4 regions of the Paenibacillus sp. Z3-2 genome follow, and region 3 is predicted to be linked to each of the others. Evidence: riboswitches for the same ligand, from Rfam matches in the RefSeq annotation. Region 3 holds a riboswitch; each other region holds the start of a gene.
The links. A riboswitch is a leader RNA that binds a small molecule or an ion and turns the genes downstream of it on or off. The one in region 3 is predicted to bind cyclic di-AMP.

Region 1 (4,214 bases), 2.1 Mb from region 3:
GATTCAAAAAACGTATGAGCAGCCCATTGTAGTCAATCTGGTGACTAGTCCTCTTGATGCGGACCGTATGGATTATTTGCTCAGGGATGCTTACTTTACGGGAGTAAATTATGGCACGATCGATCTTGATCGTATCCTTCGCATGCTGCGGCCCTATCATGGACGGATTGTAGTCAAGGAGTCAGGCATGCATGCTGTGGAGGATTACTTAATGTCTCGGTACCAGATGTATTGGCAGATTTACTTTCATCCAGTAACCCGTAGTTCCGAAATTATATTGCGGCAAATATTCAAGCGAGCGAAAAAACTCATAGAAGAAGGTTTCCAATTCCGCTTCTTGATTGATCCACTTCCTCAATTATTTGAAGGAGAACTATCGGTAGATGAATATTTGCAGTTGGACGAAGCCTTGATTCAGACGGCATTTGCGCAGTGGCGCAAGGAGGACGATGCTGTTCTGAGTGAGTTATGCGAACGTTTCATGGATCGCAAGTTATATAAGTATGTAGAGCTTGAACAGACCGACTTGACAATGATGGAAGAGATTCGGGAAGCTTTTATCCAGGCAGGTCTCAATCCCGAATATGATCTTGAAATTGATTTTCCGTCGGATAATCCGTATGATGTGTTTCGTCTGGATGAATCCACGGATAAGCAGATTCTTCTGCTCGATCGACAGGACAAGTTACATGAGTTGTCAGAAGTATCCGACATTGTCCGGTCCATTAGTGGGCTGCATCGGGGGAAACATCATTTGTATTACCCGCAAAACAAGGTGGATGCGATTATTCATGAATTACCGTCCCATATACGCCCCTATTTCTTGTAATGATGGATGAGGGTACAACTTGGTGAAAACTTTGAGTTCAAAAGACTTTCTAAAAGAGCTATTTTCCATGATACAGTAATCTGCTTTAATGGGCAGTATATGTAGATCGACATAATTTTGTAAATGCAGGCAAGTGGAATCATCTCAATCAGCCATATGTAGATCAGAATATCTGTACATCTTCTATATATTGTAGTTGCGATGCAATGAATGTAATGATGGCAATATACAGATTCACCAAAATGTTTTATCTATGAAGCAATGATATATTGAATTTTACACATTGAATTTTTAAACAAAGATAGTCGTTAGTTCGACATGAAGGGAGATACAAACATGATGCTGTTCGACACACATACACATCTGGATGCGCCACAATTCGACGAGGACCGCGAGGACATGATTCAGCGTGCTGTGGATGCCGGAGTTGGTCGCATGATCAACATTGGCTTTAACCGGGAGACGATCCCGACCACAATGAAACTTGCTGAAACATATGACTTTATATATGCAGCTGTAGGGTGGCACCCCGTAGATGCGATCACGATGCAGGAGGGAGATCTGGAATGGATTGCATCTTTATGCAAGCATGAAAAAGTGGTTGCGATCGGTGAGATTGGGTTGGATTATCACTGGGATACTTCACCGAAGGAAGTGCAGCATCGCGTATTACGACAACAAATTGCATTGGCTCGTGAAGTGAACATGCCCATTGTCATCCATAATCGAGATGCGCACGAGGATATCATAAGAATTTTGCGTGAAGAGAAAGCTGGCGAGGTTGGTGGTGTTATGCACTCATTCTCAGGCAGCTGGGAAACCGCCAAAAGTTGTCTCGATATGGGCTTCCATCTGTCCTTCGGAGGCCCGATCACATTCAAAAATGCAAAACAGCCCAAAGAGGTGCTGGCGAAGGTTCCGATGGACCGATTTTTCATTGAAACAGATGCTCCATATTTGACACCTCATCCGTATCGTGGGAAACGGAATGAGACAGCGCATGTACGTCTGGTTGCAGAGGCAGCAGCGGAAATTAAAGGCATTTCGGTAGAGGAAATTGCTGCAATAACAACCAAAAATGCCATGGAACGATTTGGGATTTGTTAAAAAATCGAGTAAATCAGGTGAAAAAGGCAGGTAAGCGGAGGTAATTTGCCCTTTGATCCAAATAGATCAAGAATATTACAATATTTTAACCAAATATTCAGAAAAACGTACTTGATCAACGCTTTACAACATGCATCAAAACAGGATATCATCTTTTCAGTGAATTGTTGTGCGGAAAACTGGACAGATGTTCGGGGGATGAACAAAGGGACACTTTCCGATGAAACAACATTACTTTCATGAATCAGTCTCGCTGAGTCTCCGTTAACGGAGAGCGGGGGAACCAATAGGGCTTAAATAGCAGTGTATTTAGCTGCTGCGCAGCATTCGCTGACCCAAAAGCAGCGAAAGGAATTGCGAAGCCATAATTGATTTCTTCTTTGGGTCTCGGGGTGAATTCAAGGGCGTCCGCCATGAGCGGGTGACCCAAGATAGGGCGGCTCTCTTTCGCCCGAACCCGACAGCTAACCTCGCAAGCGGAAAAAGAGAGGCAACCTCGTGCATGAATTTCCGATATTCAAAATCATTCGGAAGCCACGAAAGAGTTCCTCTTACACTCTTTCTTTGGCTTTTTTGTTTTTGAATAAAAGAAATGTTGTCATCATACGGTAGGTATTCAGGAGGATGACATCATGTTGCGAAGATGGGTTCATGGTGCAGAACCGGTCATATGGTCCGACCTGTGTTCTGTAGAAAAATTGGTATAGTCACGTCAAAGACATCATGCATTACTTTAGACGACGAGGCTATGAAGGAGGACGGAGAAGTGGGCACATTCCAACCAGAAGAGACCCATGAGTCACGATCATCCAGTAAGTCTTTCGCGTTGCGGTGGAAGCATGAGAACATGCGTCAAATGGCATTGATCGCGATTTTCTCAATTGCGCTTACAATCATGATCTTGTTAGTCGTTTACGGTCAGGCCGGGAAACAAATTTCACTGGTTATTGATGGCAAAGCTCAGGTGGTAGAGACTCGTACAGGAATGCTTCAGGAAATGCTGGAGGAGCAGTCAATCACAGTCAGCCCTCACGATCAGGTATCCATTCCGCTCAATGGAGCAATTACAGATGGAGACCGAATCGTTATTGAGCGGGCCGTTCCAGTCAACATTACGGCAGACGGAGACACCAAGACTCTGTATACAACCGATTCATCGGTAGAAGATGCAATTCAAAAATCAGGTATTCAAGTTGAAAATAATGATAAAGTGTATCCGGCGCTTGGAACTGCTATCAAAGCGGATATGAAGATCCGTGTAGTGCGTGTAACAAAGCGTACAGTGGATGTAGAGCAACCAATCGCTTACAAAGTAATTAAAACGGCTGACCCTAGCTTGTACAAAGGGGATAACCGTGTCGTTGTGAACGGCAAAGAAGGCACACTTGTACAGCATATCGAAAAGGTATTTCAGGATGGAGAATTGGTCTCCAAAAAAATGGTCGGCAAATCCGTCGCGAATAATCGTGTAGATAAAGTGATTGCTGTCGGCACCAAAGCGAAACCGGTCGTGAAAGAACCTGAGATTCAGACGGTATCGGCTCAAACTTCTACAACCAAAAAGGCTACAACAACGAACTCGAAGAAAACATCTGCCTCGGGCAGCAAAGTGATTACCGTATCCGGGACTTCTTTTAAATACTCCAAAGTACTTAAGAACGTATCCATGACTGCCTACTCTTCCGAAGAGCCTGGCATTGGCACCAAAACAGCTTCCGGTACTCGTGTAACGGAAGGGCGCACCATTGCGGTTGATCCCAAAGTCATTCCAATTGGCTGGTGGGTATATATCGAGGGTCTGGGCTTCCGTCGTGCGGAAGATACAGGCGGTGCCATTAAAGGGAACAAAATTGATGTATATTATGACAGTGTGAAGCATGCCCTGAATTTTGGACGTAAGAAAGGCAAGACGGTCTACGTGATCGGTCCGGTGAAGCCGGAAGCGAACTAAAATCGTTTTACTTTGAAATGGGAATGCTATAAAATAGTTGCATGAATGATTCATGCGGAATATGCGGCGGAGGGGTCTGAATTCAGTCTCCCCCGCCGTTTGGCAGAGAAGAGGATATTCCTCTTCTTTTTGCGTTAGAAAGGAAGAAATGGAACATGATAAAAGAAGTGATTGTGGTGGAAGGCCGCGATGACACGGTAGCCATTCGCCGGGCTGTGCAAGCCGATACGATAGAAACAGGTGGATCAGCCATCAACCAACGCATTCTAAAACGGATTGCGCTTGCTCAGGAGAGACGGGGAGTCATTGTACTCACAGATCCGGATC
Region 2 (4,214 bases), 2.0 Mb from region 3:
GCTGGCGATTGCTTCAACGGCGCGCTGGCGGTAGCCCTCGCGCGCGGTGAGACCTTGGACGCGGCTGTAGGCTTCGCCATGGGCGCGGCCGCGTTATCCGTGACGAAGCTCGGCGCCCAGTCCGGGATGCCGTCCGCACATGAAGTCGAGGCCTTTCTGGCCGAGCACGCGCCAGAAGCTCAATAATCTGCATAACAAAGAGGCTCTTACTCTCCCAAAGGGGGATTAAGGGCCTCTTCGTTATGCGCGTGCAGAGATTATTTCTTCTCTGACAACCACATGGCGATATTGGCAATCTCTTCATCCTGCAGTTTGCCCTTAAAGGCAGGCATGCCACCTTTACCTTTGATAATCGTAGAATAGATCTTCTCCAGATCATCCTGGCTGCCGATGTTTGCCAGAGCAGGACCTACGCCACCCTGAAGCTGATCCCCGTGACAGGAAATACAGTTGGCTTTGACCAGTGCCTCAGCCTGTCCTGCATCCATCGTCACTTCCGGCATGGTTGGTTTCGCTTCTTCAGCCACTTCCTCTTTCCCTGGAAGCGTAAACATTAAAACAATAGCTAAAGCGCATGCTGCAAAAAATACCCCGCTCATGATCCATTTGTGCATCCCTTATGTCCCCTCCAGAATGAAAGATCATCTAACCTGAAACTATCCATATCATTATAACGGAACCTGTAGTCACATCATAGCATTTTGTGGTAATTTTTTGAACTAATCACATAACAAGGAGCAGATTTGGTTGTTTTGCAATGAATTCTAATCACGAGGCCCTTCATAGACCATGCAGTGAAAGGGCATTAAGCCGGTAGGGGTCTGTCGTTCGTATGTATCCTGGATGACAAATCCACTCTTCAGATAGACTTGAATGGCACGGGCATTCCAAGTCAGCACTTCCAGGTCAATCTCATTCGTCCGGTTTCGGCGAATGGCTTCCTGTACAATGGCGGTGACAAAAGCTTTCCCTTGACCCTGACCACACAGCTCTGGATGCATGCCGAGGCCAATCCGGGTTACCCCTTGAAGGGGGAAGTATTGAACAAATCCATATATGCGTTCGTTCTGATCTAGAACAATCGCATATTGTTCCTGCCGCAGCTGTGCATCCCCAAATTCCACTTCAAGTGCCTTCATCTGCTCCCAGGGGAGCCAGCTGTAGATATTATAAGGCGGCTCGTATTGCCAATTGCAGATAAACTCCGCATGTTCTTCTAGCATGGGTACAACGTGAAACGTCACAGGGGCTTCATTCATACATCTGCACGCTCCTCTCATTCATCACCAAACCCTCTGTCCACTCTACAAAAGAGCAGTTCTTTTAGCAAGTCTGCAACTTTGGGAAAAAAATGAAACAAAAGTTCCGGTAATTACGTTTATATTATAACGGGATGGGTAAAAACATCATAAGGGCACGGACAAACGAACGCCAAGTAAAGCTGTTGATGTCGCAGGATATGCCTCATGTGTTACTTGCTACGTGAACAGGGGATGAAGCACAAAAAAACCGCCGGATACATTCCTGCGGAGAATGTACCGGGCGGTTCTGTTATACTTCTTACTTCGTTCCAGTAGGGTTAATGGTTACAGCATCATGTTGCCCAGCTTGTCCCTAGTCAAGGGCCAGTGATTCATATGCGTCCGTGCTCATAATCCGTTTAGCGCCAACATAACGATTGGCCCAGTAGTTTTCACTCAATGCACTGATCGTAACACCTTTGGAAGAAGAGGAGTGTGCGAACTTTCCATCCCCTACAAAGATTCCTACATGAGATACGCCTTTACCTGTTGTATTAAAGAATACCAGATCGCCAGCTCTCATCTCCATGCGGGATACGGAATCGCCCATTTCGAATTGGGAACTGGATTGGCGTGCCAAATCAATACCCAACTTGTCGAATACATACCGTGTGAACCCGGAGCAGTCAAAGCCGTTAAGCGTTGTTCCCCCGCTTTTGTATGTAGTTCCCATTGCTGAATCAATTACTGTATCCATTTTTGAATCTGCGAATGCGCTGCCTGCACCAAGCGATAATGCAAATGTGAGGCTAAGTACAGCTGCGGTTAATTTCTTTTTGAACAAGAGATATACCCCTTCCAACGCCTGCGAGGTTAGCTTAAGGATTCGGTTGAAGGTCCCCTATGATCCCTCTGTAGCAAGATCAATTCACCCATAACTGGTTCCCCCGCTTCCCAGGTGCCAGGAATTTGGCTATGCTAGTTATGCACCTGCGAAATCAAGAAATGACGATTTAATTTTAAGTAGTTACAAATATGAATATAAAGATTACAAAGTTGTTACTAAAAACTCACTGCGATTATTGTAACAGAGGTGTACCGGTTTGGCAACGTTTAACAATAAATTTAGCAAAAAAAACCTCGACCTTTGACGGGGAAAGGTTGAGGTTTGCCTATTTATAAGTACTTATTAGGCCATGAGTTTAACATGCGATGGTAACAATTTTTAAACGATTTGCTCTAACCTTTGGATGTTTTGGACTGCCATAAGCGAAAATGGGCGCATATTTTCCACAGGCTCATTAGACATCTGGCAAGAGGATACGTCTGTTGTAGTATAAGTCCGGTGAGTCCTGTTAGTAACCATGAGGCTGAAGTGAACGCCCCGAAGATAAGCAGGTGAACTCCGCCCAGCAGCAGTGCAATGCCAATCACGGCGATGAGATGTCGTAGTGCAATCCAGAGTGCTTTGAGTGTGCCGTGAGCGCCACCTTCTCCCTCCGGTGCGGAAATACCGAACTGCATGTAGAGAAGGACGTGATGGATAACCCAGCCATATATGAACCAGGCAGCTATATAAGGTATGCCGGGCAAGAGTAATTGAAGGGAATGAAATCCATCCAGTAGAATTGAATACAGCTTCGGTATGAGCCAGTAGGCGGGTAGAAGTATCAATAATGTACGTATGCTGTGGAGCAACAGCATCGGTTTCCACAGATTTTTGATTCCGCGGACGAATGGAATGCGCTCTTCAGTACTATTATAGTGCTGAAGCGAGTAGAGCAGTCCTGCTTGAATGAGGGGGCTGATCAACATGCGAACCAGCAGCATAGCCCCCAGGATCCACAGATAACGATGAACCTCCGGATGGGTGGACAGGTTAAGTTGGCTTTCCATTTTGAACAAAAGCGTACTTAACTCCCCGGCATCAGGGTCAGGATAGCGCAGGAGCAGTGGGACGACCGCTGATTGAACCATTCGATAGAGGAAATATCCCCATATGAGCTGATAGAGAAATAAGAGTGCTGCAATGAACATATGCTGACGGACGAGAAACCAGCCTTCGCGTATTTTTGCTTTCACCGTTTCCACCTCACCATGACAGACCTCCGAATATGGCTTCTATTAGTTTGGTTACACTCATGCTCCAGCGGGATTTTGTTGGCTCATCCAGTCCGGATTTCAGGAAATTGTTCATGTGGCGGTTCTCCAGCACGATCGTGTACAGAGGATCGGTCATGGCCCAGGAGACAGGGGATGTGTGAGTTAATTTATAGGTGATGCGATCTTCTTTGCCATTCCATTGCTTGGTAAGGATATGCCCGTCTTCAAAAGCAATGCGAACAGGAACGGCGTTGTAATCACTGCCTTTTTTCACGATCGTCACGGAAGACTCGTACAATGTTTGGCCGTCTTTTTGCACGGGTGTAACACGAATATCCTCTACAGCAAAATCAGCCATTCCGTTACCATAGATGTATTGATTAAAATAATCAGACCAGGAAGTACGGGTTACTTGCTCTACAACTTTCTGGAAATCAGCTGATGTGGGGTGTTTGAAGCGGTACTTCTTCACATAGGTAGAGAGAATACGTTCCATTGTTTTCGCACCGACTTGATGTTCTATACCGAGCAATACAAGCTTGCCACGTGTGTAGACATTGGCCGCGTACTCATTCTGTGACTCGAACTTCCAGGATTCCTGTGTTAATGATGAAGGAGACGTAATCAGGCCCGATTGTACCGGCAGGTTCGGGATCAGTCCATATTCCTGCTCCATCAGTTTGTCTTCTGCATAAGAGGTGAACCCTTCATCCAGCCAAGCTTCTTCAAATTCGTTACTGGCAACCATGCCGTAGAAGTATTGATGTCCAATCTCGTGAACTACGGTACGTTCCAGGTCATAGCCTGGCGTGGTATCATCCGCACCAAAGGCTGTGATTAGCGTGGGATATTCCATACCTCCGGCACCGT
Region 3 (4,214 bases):
TACGGCTACCGTCAGTTTGACTGGCATCGCCAGAATCTCATCCGTTCCCTTCATGTCGTTACCTACATCATCGATGATAATTGCCATTCGCTTCAGCGTACCCTTTGAATTGATGTCGGTCATCGCTGCTGTGGCCAAGTCCGCGCGGCTCAGTGAACAAACCAAAACAAAAATTCCAAGAATCCCTATAACCATCATTCTGAACATAATGATTCTGGATTCCCGATTGGATTTCAATCCTTTTCTCACCGTTCTCAAAATTAAACCCCTCCTTTTATCCGTGTCCTCATTGTTTCATAATGTAGGCATGAATATGTACGTGGAAGGTAAATGATACAGCGGTAAAAAATTGATTTACACTAATCCACCAGAATACGTTGAGGCATTACTGTGAAATCAAGGCATTAAAAAAGGCCTGTATATTGCTCCAAGAGCAACATACAAGCCTTTTCTTCTGATGCGGTCGAGAGGACTCGAACCTCCACGGGGGTTAGCCCACACGGACCTGAACCGTGCGCGTCTGCCAATTCCGCCACGACCGCATATTATATCTCCGTAAGAAATCTCGGCGACAAGAAATAATATATCATGTGTAATCTATCATGTCAACACTGAAAATAATAACAAGTAAAGCCCGAGTCAGACGTCCATGTCTGATTCGGGCTTTACTTACAGTTACAAGGAGTTAACGCTATGAAACCTGAGGCTCGTCACTCATTACAGCTTGGAAGGCCAGTTGCCATACCATGCATAACCGCCTCTTCTTTCTTTATCAATATCACTTAATTTGTATCTAACTACCCCGTCGCGACCAATAAAGATCGGTTTATCCGTTCCCACTTCGTAGAAGCGAGCCCAGATCGGTGCAGCTTTGGAATCAGCGATAATTTTGCTGTCTCCGTTCGCTCTTTCATACTTGTAACCCGTAATCTTCACTTTGTTAAACCACGCCTCGGCTCCTTTAATGGATGCCGTAATTTTGGCGTTAGCAGGTCTGGTTTTCAGGAATTTAACAATCGTTACACTCTCTGCAGCCGTCAGCGATGGTACTTCATAGATTCTTGCGCTTGCCGGTTTAAGGGAACTGGAATCATGTTGTTGTCCCCATGCTGTCAGCTTACCGCCTGAAACGACCTGTGTATTCAGAATCGCTTCTACACCTTTAGCAACTGAGTTCTTACTGCGATTGGCAAGGGCACTGTCGATAAACGAGAAGTCACCTTTACGCGTTGCTACTTCATCCAGCATGTACATGACGTTAATCATGGCATCATCATTATAAGTGATGTGTTTGTGATATCCGGAGCTTTGGTACACTTGCGGCCATCCACCGTTTGAATACTGCATATTAATCAAAAAATTGATTCCTTTAATTGCAGCCGCTGAGTAGCGCGGATCATTCGTCTTTTTGAATTCCTTCGCCAATCTTCTAATCTCTGAGTATGTAGCCTTGTTGTCAATCGTGGACTTCGCCCATTCTCCACTGGTTTGTTTATAATCCTTTCTCCAACCTCCATCTGGCAGCTGGTTCTTCAAAACATCGGAAATACTTGCTGTTGTACCTGATGCATCGGCAGCAGATACCGTTGCTACAGGGAGAAAAGCCATTCCAACGGCTGAGAATACCATGGTACATGCTAGAACAAAAGTAACTATTTTTTTTGCTTTCAAAGATAACACTCTCCTAAGTTCGTTTTAATAAATCTCCCACTTCTACCTAACTTAAGATTCGAACCCCAAACCTCCTTTATTTGAATTCATCGCACAATAAAATCAAATTCCATCCAATATGTGGATTGGATAAAACGATAATATGCAAAAAATCGATTTTTGTCAATATATGCAACTTAATCAATATAATCTCTTTAATTCTACATAACGGAATAGTTCTTTTAACTCATGACAAACTTATTTATTTGTCCAAAATCACCTTCAACGAATCAATAGTGACGTTTTTGTCATGAATGATACCCAAACTTGATCCCCTCTTTCATATAAAAACCGTAATTCCGATAACATTGGGGTAAAATGAAGGGTTTTAAATGGGTTTGACAATTACGCATTTATGCAATATAGTTTCAAATAGTTACAAAAACTTAATTATTAATTGCCGAGTTTCATGTTTGAAAACGGGGGAACCAATTTGGGTGAATTATTCTTATACATAGGAAATATAGGGAACCTTCTACCGAACCCTTAGCTAACTCCGTAGGCATCGAAGGGAGAACATTTATTTTGAAAAAACTGATTATCTCCATTTTTGGAGCAGCTGTACTATTTACATCCGGAGCAACAAGCACAGAGGCAAGCAGTATTAACTCCGTAGTGAACAACATGACAGGCATACCTTACAAGTGGGGTGGCACAACGCTGGCTGGCTTTGACTGTTCCGGGTTTATGAGATATCTTTTCAACAAATACAGCATTGTATTGCCACGTACTTCGCAGCAGCAAGCCAAAGCAGGTACTCCGGTATCCAAAAGTAACATTCGCACAGGTGATCTGGTGTTCTTCAATACGATGGGCAAAGGCATTTCACATACAGGTGTATATATCGGCGGCGGACAATTCGCTCATGCTTCCAGCAGTAAAGGTGTAAGCATCACCAAGTTGTCCAATCCTTATTTTAATGATCGTTACGTAACAGCACGTCGGGTAACTGGACAGTTTATGTATGATAAAATGTTAGGGAAAATGTAATTCACACACAAAAAGGCACCGGATTTTAAACCGATGCCTTTTTGTGTACTTAAAAATGTGCATTGTATTGCTAACTAATGCAACGCCTTCTGCACTCGCATTGCGCCTTGAGACAGAGCATGTCCGCCACCGACAGCTCCAGCCACCGCAACGGTCTCCATGATCTCCTGATCTGTAGCACCCTTCGCACGAGCTTCTTCCACATGATAGAAGGTACATACCTCATTGTTAGCAAATAGTCCAATTCCGAGCGCAATGAGCTGTTTCGTCTTCGCATCAATCACGCCAGGCTGAAAACATTCTCCGGTAAACTCATGATACGACTTCACCACACCTGGCAGCACGTCGCTTAATGCTCCAATCTGATCCTTGTAGGCATGAACTTTATCATTCATCAATGTCATTTGCAGCACATCCTCTCGGCTATAGTTACAGATTTCCTCACTGTACCTATCTTCTCACCCGAGTGAGTCATTTATGCCAAGAAATCATGGTAATTGCAAACAATTAAACGTTCATGTTCTAGCCAAATTATACGGTTACTCACTAAGTAAACTTTGGCGCGGCTCGCTGAACAACTGATATCGGTAATTGCGATCCAGCTTAACAACACGTCGATTCCGACGACGGATAAGTACCTGCTCACCATCCCAGGCAACCACAATCCCGGTTACATCGTTAGTTTCCAGCTCGTCCCTCACTACTCTTACTTTCTCACCTGACAGACGCAGAGCGTCCAGTTCTGTATCACTGATCATGTTCATGGCTCCTATATTCCAAATTTATTTACAAAAAGAGACCTAAAATGAAATGTCATTTAGGTCTCACGTGACTGTATTGGACTGTCATGTCATTCGAAATTATGTCCCGACTGAAAGTTACCGCTGCGCGTGCTCTTTGCTGTCGTTCTTCTCGAACCAAAAATCAAGCACTTTGGCGGACATCACACGTTCTTCAAGGTACTCCACTTGATGCGGTGTAAATTGTTCTTTCCAAGAGAAGGACAACTCTTCGCACAAGCCTACAATCGTCAGTAATTCTGACCAGGCAACATAGCGTTTGTACCAGAAAAATTGAGGATGTTCAATCATATAGGGATAAAGGTCATCGAATTCCGTATGTTTACAATCCAGGGCACGTTCAAAATGAACTTTCGATTCCGCCAGCTTATCAATAAAAAATTGTTCTGTTGCCGGTTGGTTCCCCATGGTGTTGCCTCCTCTCCCTAACATAACCCCATTATAAATGAAATCCGCGGTCATGCAAAGGCATAGTTCTAAAAATAGGCCCTATTCCTTTAAAATGTCACATTTCGTTATCGTCAAATTGTACCGTTCCATCGTTCAGGGAACGAATGCGTACCAAGGCTTCCACCGGAATTCCCTGTTCACGAATCGTGCGGGCCCCCGCCTGAAAACATTTCTCGACCACAACGCCGAATCCGACGAGTTCCGCACCGGAACGTTCAATAATTTTGATCACTCCACGAGCGGCATCTCCATTAGCAATGATAT
Region 4 (4,214 bases), 630 kb from region 3:
AATGGGTGAACCCTCCAACCTGAATAGAGGAATCAAGCAGATTGACATAATCGAGCAGCTTATTCCCACGGTTCACAATCATTCGCCTCCTGTGTTCGTTAAATGTCACTTAAAGTAACATTTATATTCCTTTTTGTTTGCTTTGTGTTTGAAAATCCGAACTATATGATAGTTATCTTCCCATAAATGTCCGCTTTTTGTCAATAGAATCCTTGGAATTTATTGTTCTAAAAATGATAAATCATATATTGTGTTATTTAATGTATCATTTTAAGTTAGGTATTCACAGGGTATAGGGGAAGATTATATATTACTATATATAAATGATTACACAGATCGGCTCTATCCGGAAAAGAGGGGATCAAAACTAATGATATGCAGTTCATGACTAAACATGACGAGAATATGCGATTTTTGAGGAAAATGCCTGGCTGAAAAAGAAGCATTAAAAAATACTTTACTTTTAGATCTAAACCCGGTATAATCAATTCTGTTGCCGATTATTTACGACATGCGGTCGTGGTGGAATGGCAGACACGCTATCTTGAGGGGGTAGTGGGCGTATGCCCGTGGAGGTTCGAGTCCTCTCGACCGCATCATATGAACGATTAAGAAGAAGCTTTCCTTTATTGGAAAGCTTCTTTTTTTGTCTTTTCGACCAGTAGAACCTCAAGTCAGGAAAAAGGCCCTCCATTACCCGGGGCGATCGTGCTTACCTTCTGGTTACGGGTGGCCTATGTATTATTTTTGAAGCAAGTTCTTGATATCTTCTTCAATCTTGTCGGGTGTTGTTTTGGGAGCATAACGTTTCAGTACCTGTCCGTTCTGATCCACAAGGAATTTGGTGAAATTCCATTTGATTGCTTTGGAGCCGAGCAGGCCAGGAGCTTCCTTGCTTAGATGCTGGAAGAGAGGATGAGCGCTTGAGCCGTTCACATCAATTTTCTCGAACATAGGGAAGCTCACGCCATAATTCATCTGACAGAACTCTGCAATGTCGTCCGAAGAGCCTTTTTCCTGTGCAAATTGGTTGCTTGGAAAACCCAGAACTTCAAACGGAGCATCCTGAAACTTGTCTTGCAGTTCTTGCAGGCCTTTGAATTGAGGAGTGAGGCCACATGAGCTAGCCGTATTCACAATCAGTAGCACTTTGTCACGGTAGTCGGACATTTCAACTTCTTGACCGCGAAGAGTATTCACTTTGTAATCGTAGATTGTCATCTAAATCGCCTCCATTATATAATCTTATACCCCTTATTATATTGGTTGCAATTAAATAATACAAAACTAATATGGTGTTAAAAGAATCAAAACAGGCAAGTTGTGCAGAATACGTGAATGAATTGCGATGTGATTTTCGTCAGAGTGAGAATTAGATAGACTTGAAGAGATAGATAGAGTATAACCTTGTTGTAAGCGCTATTATGTATGGGTATTGGCGAAAATCTGCCGATTCGGTGATCTGTGCGGACTTTACACCGTCATGGCGCGGGTGTATGATTCATAACGTAATTTCAATTTAAATTAAATTGTACTTGAAAAACGAAACAAACGATAATATCGCTCGATCTTACTTTAAGATATACGAACGATGTTTTAATCGCTGAGTTTCCATTCTTTGATGAGTGGGAAACGGGGGAACCAACGGAATGCGCTGTCCAGGACAGTGGGCATTCATGGGGTGAATTTTCCGGTGACAGCCGGAAATAGGGCGACTCTCGCGCCCGAATCCGTCAGCTAACCTCGTAAGCGTTAAAGGGAGAGGCAACAAGCCGTACGCTGGTTCATGGTGTTTTCGCCATGGATTATTTAAGAAGCGTTCGGGAGGCCTTGGTCCCCCACGCTTCTTTTTTGTTGTCTTTTCACGCCAAGGGAGGAACGAATGATGGATACTGAGATGATCTTAGTGACTGCTCCAAATGAAGCAGGACGCAAATTTATCAAATTGCTGATGTACAAAAAAATGCCGTTTGCCGTTCTAACCAACAGTGCAGGGGAAGAGCGTAGACTCCGTAGAATCGGGGTAGAGCATGTCATTCGCATGAACACGGCTGCAGCTCAAAAATGGTTTTTGCCGCAGGGCAGCGTAGGCAATGTGTTTATTTTCGAAAACAGCCTGAATCTGACCTGTCGTTATTTGCAAATCTGCCGTTCATGGACATCGAAGTCCCTGTGCGTCATTACGGAACAGAGTCATCCAAAGGGCATCTATCGGGGGATGGGCGCAGACCGAATTGTATATTCACTCAATGGGGAAGTCGGCTTTCTCCTGAATGGTTAGTGCGCTAGCTTGATAGCTTGTGATTGCTCCGGTGTAAGGGGCCTGTTATAATTGAATATATCAATAAACGGAAATTTGAGGAGACTCATGCTTGATGGTGGGTCTTCTTTTTTATGGTTTTTAGAGGTAGTTCAAGGAGGAATTGGCGTGCCGGATGTAGGTGGAATAAAGTGGTTGTTTTTTGATGTTGGAGATACGCTGGTGGACGAATGGGAGCCGGTTGATGATATTATCGGACAGTTCGTCCGTGAAGCATGCGCTTTGGGGTATCCGGTGCAGATTGAGGCGGTACGAGAACTGTTCACGAACTGTTACCAGAATTATGAGCAATGGCCTATGAGAGTGGCTATTCGCACATTCATTGGAGACGAGAAGCACCAAAAACAGATTCAGGACAAGCTGAAGTTTCAAAAAGATCTTGAACGTCCTTTTCCTTCAGCGGATTCGGTTCTTGGGCACTTGTCGAAGCATTATCGCATTGGCATTATTGCCAATCAAAGTCCTGGAACGGAAGAGAGACTGGAGAGCTACGGGTTGCGGAAGTATGTTGATGTTCTGGCCTGTTCGGCTGAAGAAGGGGTGTCCAAGCCAGACCCTGAGTTATACGCTGTAGCCTTGAAGCAGGCCGGTTGTGAACCAGAGGAAGCCGTCATGATCGGGGATCGGATCGATAACGACATTATTCCTGCTCGGAAGCTGGGCATGCGTACGATACGGATTATGCAGGGTTACGGGAGATTCCAGCCGGAACTATCGGATGACGAACGTGCAGATTGGACTGTTGATTCATTGGATAAGCTCCTGCCGTTATTGGTGCCAAACCAGGATTAGATGATTGCGTACGAGAGATTCTACTATAAATGAAAACACGTTGCTGTATAGCAACAATAAAGGCTGATCAACTTGGGTTGAACTGCACCCCGTCAAGTAGACAGTACAAAAAATAAAAGATGGTTAAGCGGCCTTGGTCCTGAATTCATTGGGACTGAGGCCGTTTAGTTTTGCCTGTAACCGTTCGTAATTGTAAAATTGTATGTAATCATCAATGTCTTTTTGGAGTTCTTCAAAGGTCCCGTAGGTATGCAAGTAATACTTCTCACATTTGAGCGTCCCCCAAAAGGATTCCATGGGTCCGTTATCAATGCAACGGCCTACCCGAGACATACTTTGTGTGAGTTTCGCTTCGTCCAACATCTCCTTAAAACGTAAAGAAGTGTACTGGAAACCGCGGTCACTATGAAGCAAGGGACGGCTTGCTGGAGCAGCTTTTAAAGCCAATTCCAGCGTCTTTAAGACCAGCGGATTGTTATTAGAATGTCCTAAGACATAAGCAACAATAGACTTGTCGTGCAGATCCTTAATTGCGCTTAAATAGGCCTTCTTCCCGTTGCCGTACTTGAATTCCGTTACGTCGGTTACCCATTTTTGGTTTGGCATTTCCGCCTCAAATTTACGATTCAGTATATTCTCCGCAACCTGCTGAGGGGTAGAGCCTATGTACTTCTTCCTCTTTTTTCGGGTGACAGACTGGATGCCCTGGAGCTTCATCAGACGGTATACTCGCTTCGCGTTAATATTGCTGTCCATTTGCCTGCGTAAATGCAGCGTTAATTGGCGATACCCAAAGGTTCGCTCCACCTTCTCATAGAGAAGGAGCATGGCCTGTGTAAGTTTCGCATTGTCGGTCTCCCGTGAACTGGGTTTTCGATTCAACCATTTATAGTAGCTGGACCGCGGAATTCCTGCGATTTCACACAAAAGCTGAAGGGAACAGGACTCCTCTTGCCGAACAACTTGAATAGCCAGGTAGATGTTCTCCTGACGAATGTGACTTAACGCCTCCTCCTTTCGAGTTCCTCTAACTTTTTTAGAAAAGCATTCTCCGCACGCAGCCGCGCATTCTCGTACTCTAATTTTTGCATAGCAAGTCTGT

Region 1: linked by a shared signal. The riboswitch ahead of M1D71_RS00145 (3D domain-containing protein) and the one ahead of M1D71_RS09670 (C40 family peptidase) in region 3 are both predicted to bind cyclic di-AMP.
Region 2: linked by a shared signal. The riboswitch ahead of M1D71_RS00525 (C40 family peptidase) and the one ahead of M1D71_RS09670 (C40 family peptidase) in region 3 are both predicted to bind cyclic di-AMP.
Region 4: linked by a shared signal. The riboswitch ahead of M1D71_RS06500 (HAD family hydrolase) and the one ahead of M1D71_RS09670 (C40 family peptidase) in region 3 are both predicted to bind cyclic di-AMP.

Annotation. Positions count from the first base shown of each region.
Region 1 covers NZ_CP096397.1:28,231-32,444, forward strand. Annotated here, with positions in the region: gene M1D71_RS00135 (HD domain-containing protein) at 1-829, shown strand, start outside; gene M1D71_RS00140 (TatD family hydrolase) at 1,166-1,936, shown strand; cyclic di-AMP (ydaO/yuaA leader) riboswitch at 2,178-2,431, shown strand; gene M1D71_RS00145 (3D domain-containing protein) at 2,703-3,887, shown strand; gene rnmV (ribonuclease M5) at 4,043-4,214, shown strand, end outside.
Region 2 covers NZ_CP096397.1:105,346-109,559, forward strand. Annotated here, with positions in the region: gene rbsK (ribokinase) at 1-186, shown strand, start outside; gene M1D71_RS00515 (c-type cytochrome) at 258-614, opposite strand; gene M1D71_RS00520 (GNAT family N-acetyltransferase) at 765-1,259, opposite strand; gene M1D71_RS00525 (C40 family peptidase) at 1,615-2,085, opposite strand; cyclic di-AMP (ydaO/yuaA leader) riboswitch at 2,089-2,226, opposite strand; gene M1D71_RS00530 (hypothetical protein) at 2,481-3,323, opposite strand; gene M1D71_RS00535 (M1 family metallopeptidase) at 3,334-4,214, opposite strand, start outside.
Region 3 covers NZ_CP096397.1:2,139,865-2,144,078, reverse strand. Annotated here, with positions in the region: gene M1D71_RS09685 (divergent polysaccharide deacetylase family protein) at 1-258, opposite strand, end outside; tRNA gene M1D71_RS09680 (tRNA-Leu) at 459-542, opposite strand; gene pelA (pectate lyase) at 718-1,680, opposite strand; cyclic di-AMP (ydaO/yuaA leader) riboswitch at 2,099-2,230, shown strand; gene M1D71_RS09670 (C40 family peptidase) at 2,236-2,700, shown strand; gene M1D71_RS09665 (carboxymuconolactone decarboxylase family protein) at 2,775-3,104, opposite strand; gene M1D71_RS09660 (hypothetical protein) at 3,240-3,458, opposite strand; gene M1D71_RS09655 (hypothetical protein) at 3,579-3,908, opposite strand; gene M1D71_RS09650 (xanthine phosphoribosyltransferase) at 4,006-4,214, opposite strand, start outside.
Region 4 covers NZ_CP096397.1:1,508,125-1,512,338, forward strand. Annotated here, with positions in the region: gene M1D71_RS06485 (urease accessory protein UreF) at 1-76, opposite strand, end outside; tRNA gene M1D71_RS06490 (tRNA-Leu) at 514-596, shown strand; gene M1D71_RS06495 (glutathione peroxidase) at 742-1,221, opposite strand; cyclic di-AMP (ydaO/yuaA leader) riboswitch at 1,592-1,767, shown strand; gene M1D71_RS06500 (HAD family hydrolase) at 1,883-2,281, shown strand; gene M1D71_RS06505 (HAD family hydrolase) at 2,429-3,112, shown strand; one part of gene M1D71_RS06510 (IS3 family transposase) at 3,236-4,161, opposite strand; one part of gene M1D71_RS06510 (IS3 family transposase) at 4,161-4,214, opposite strand, start outside.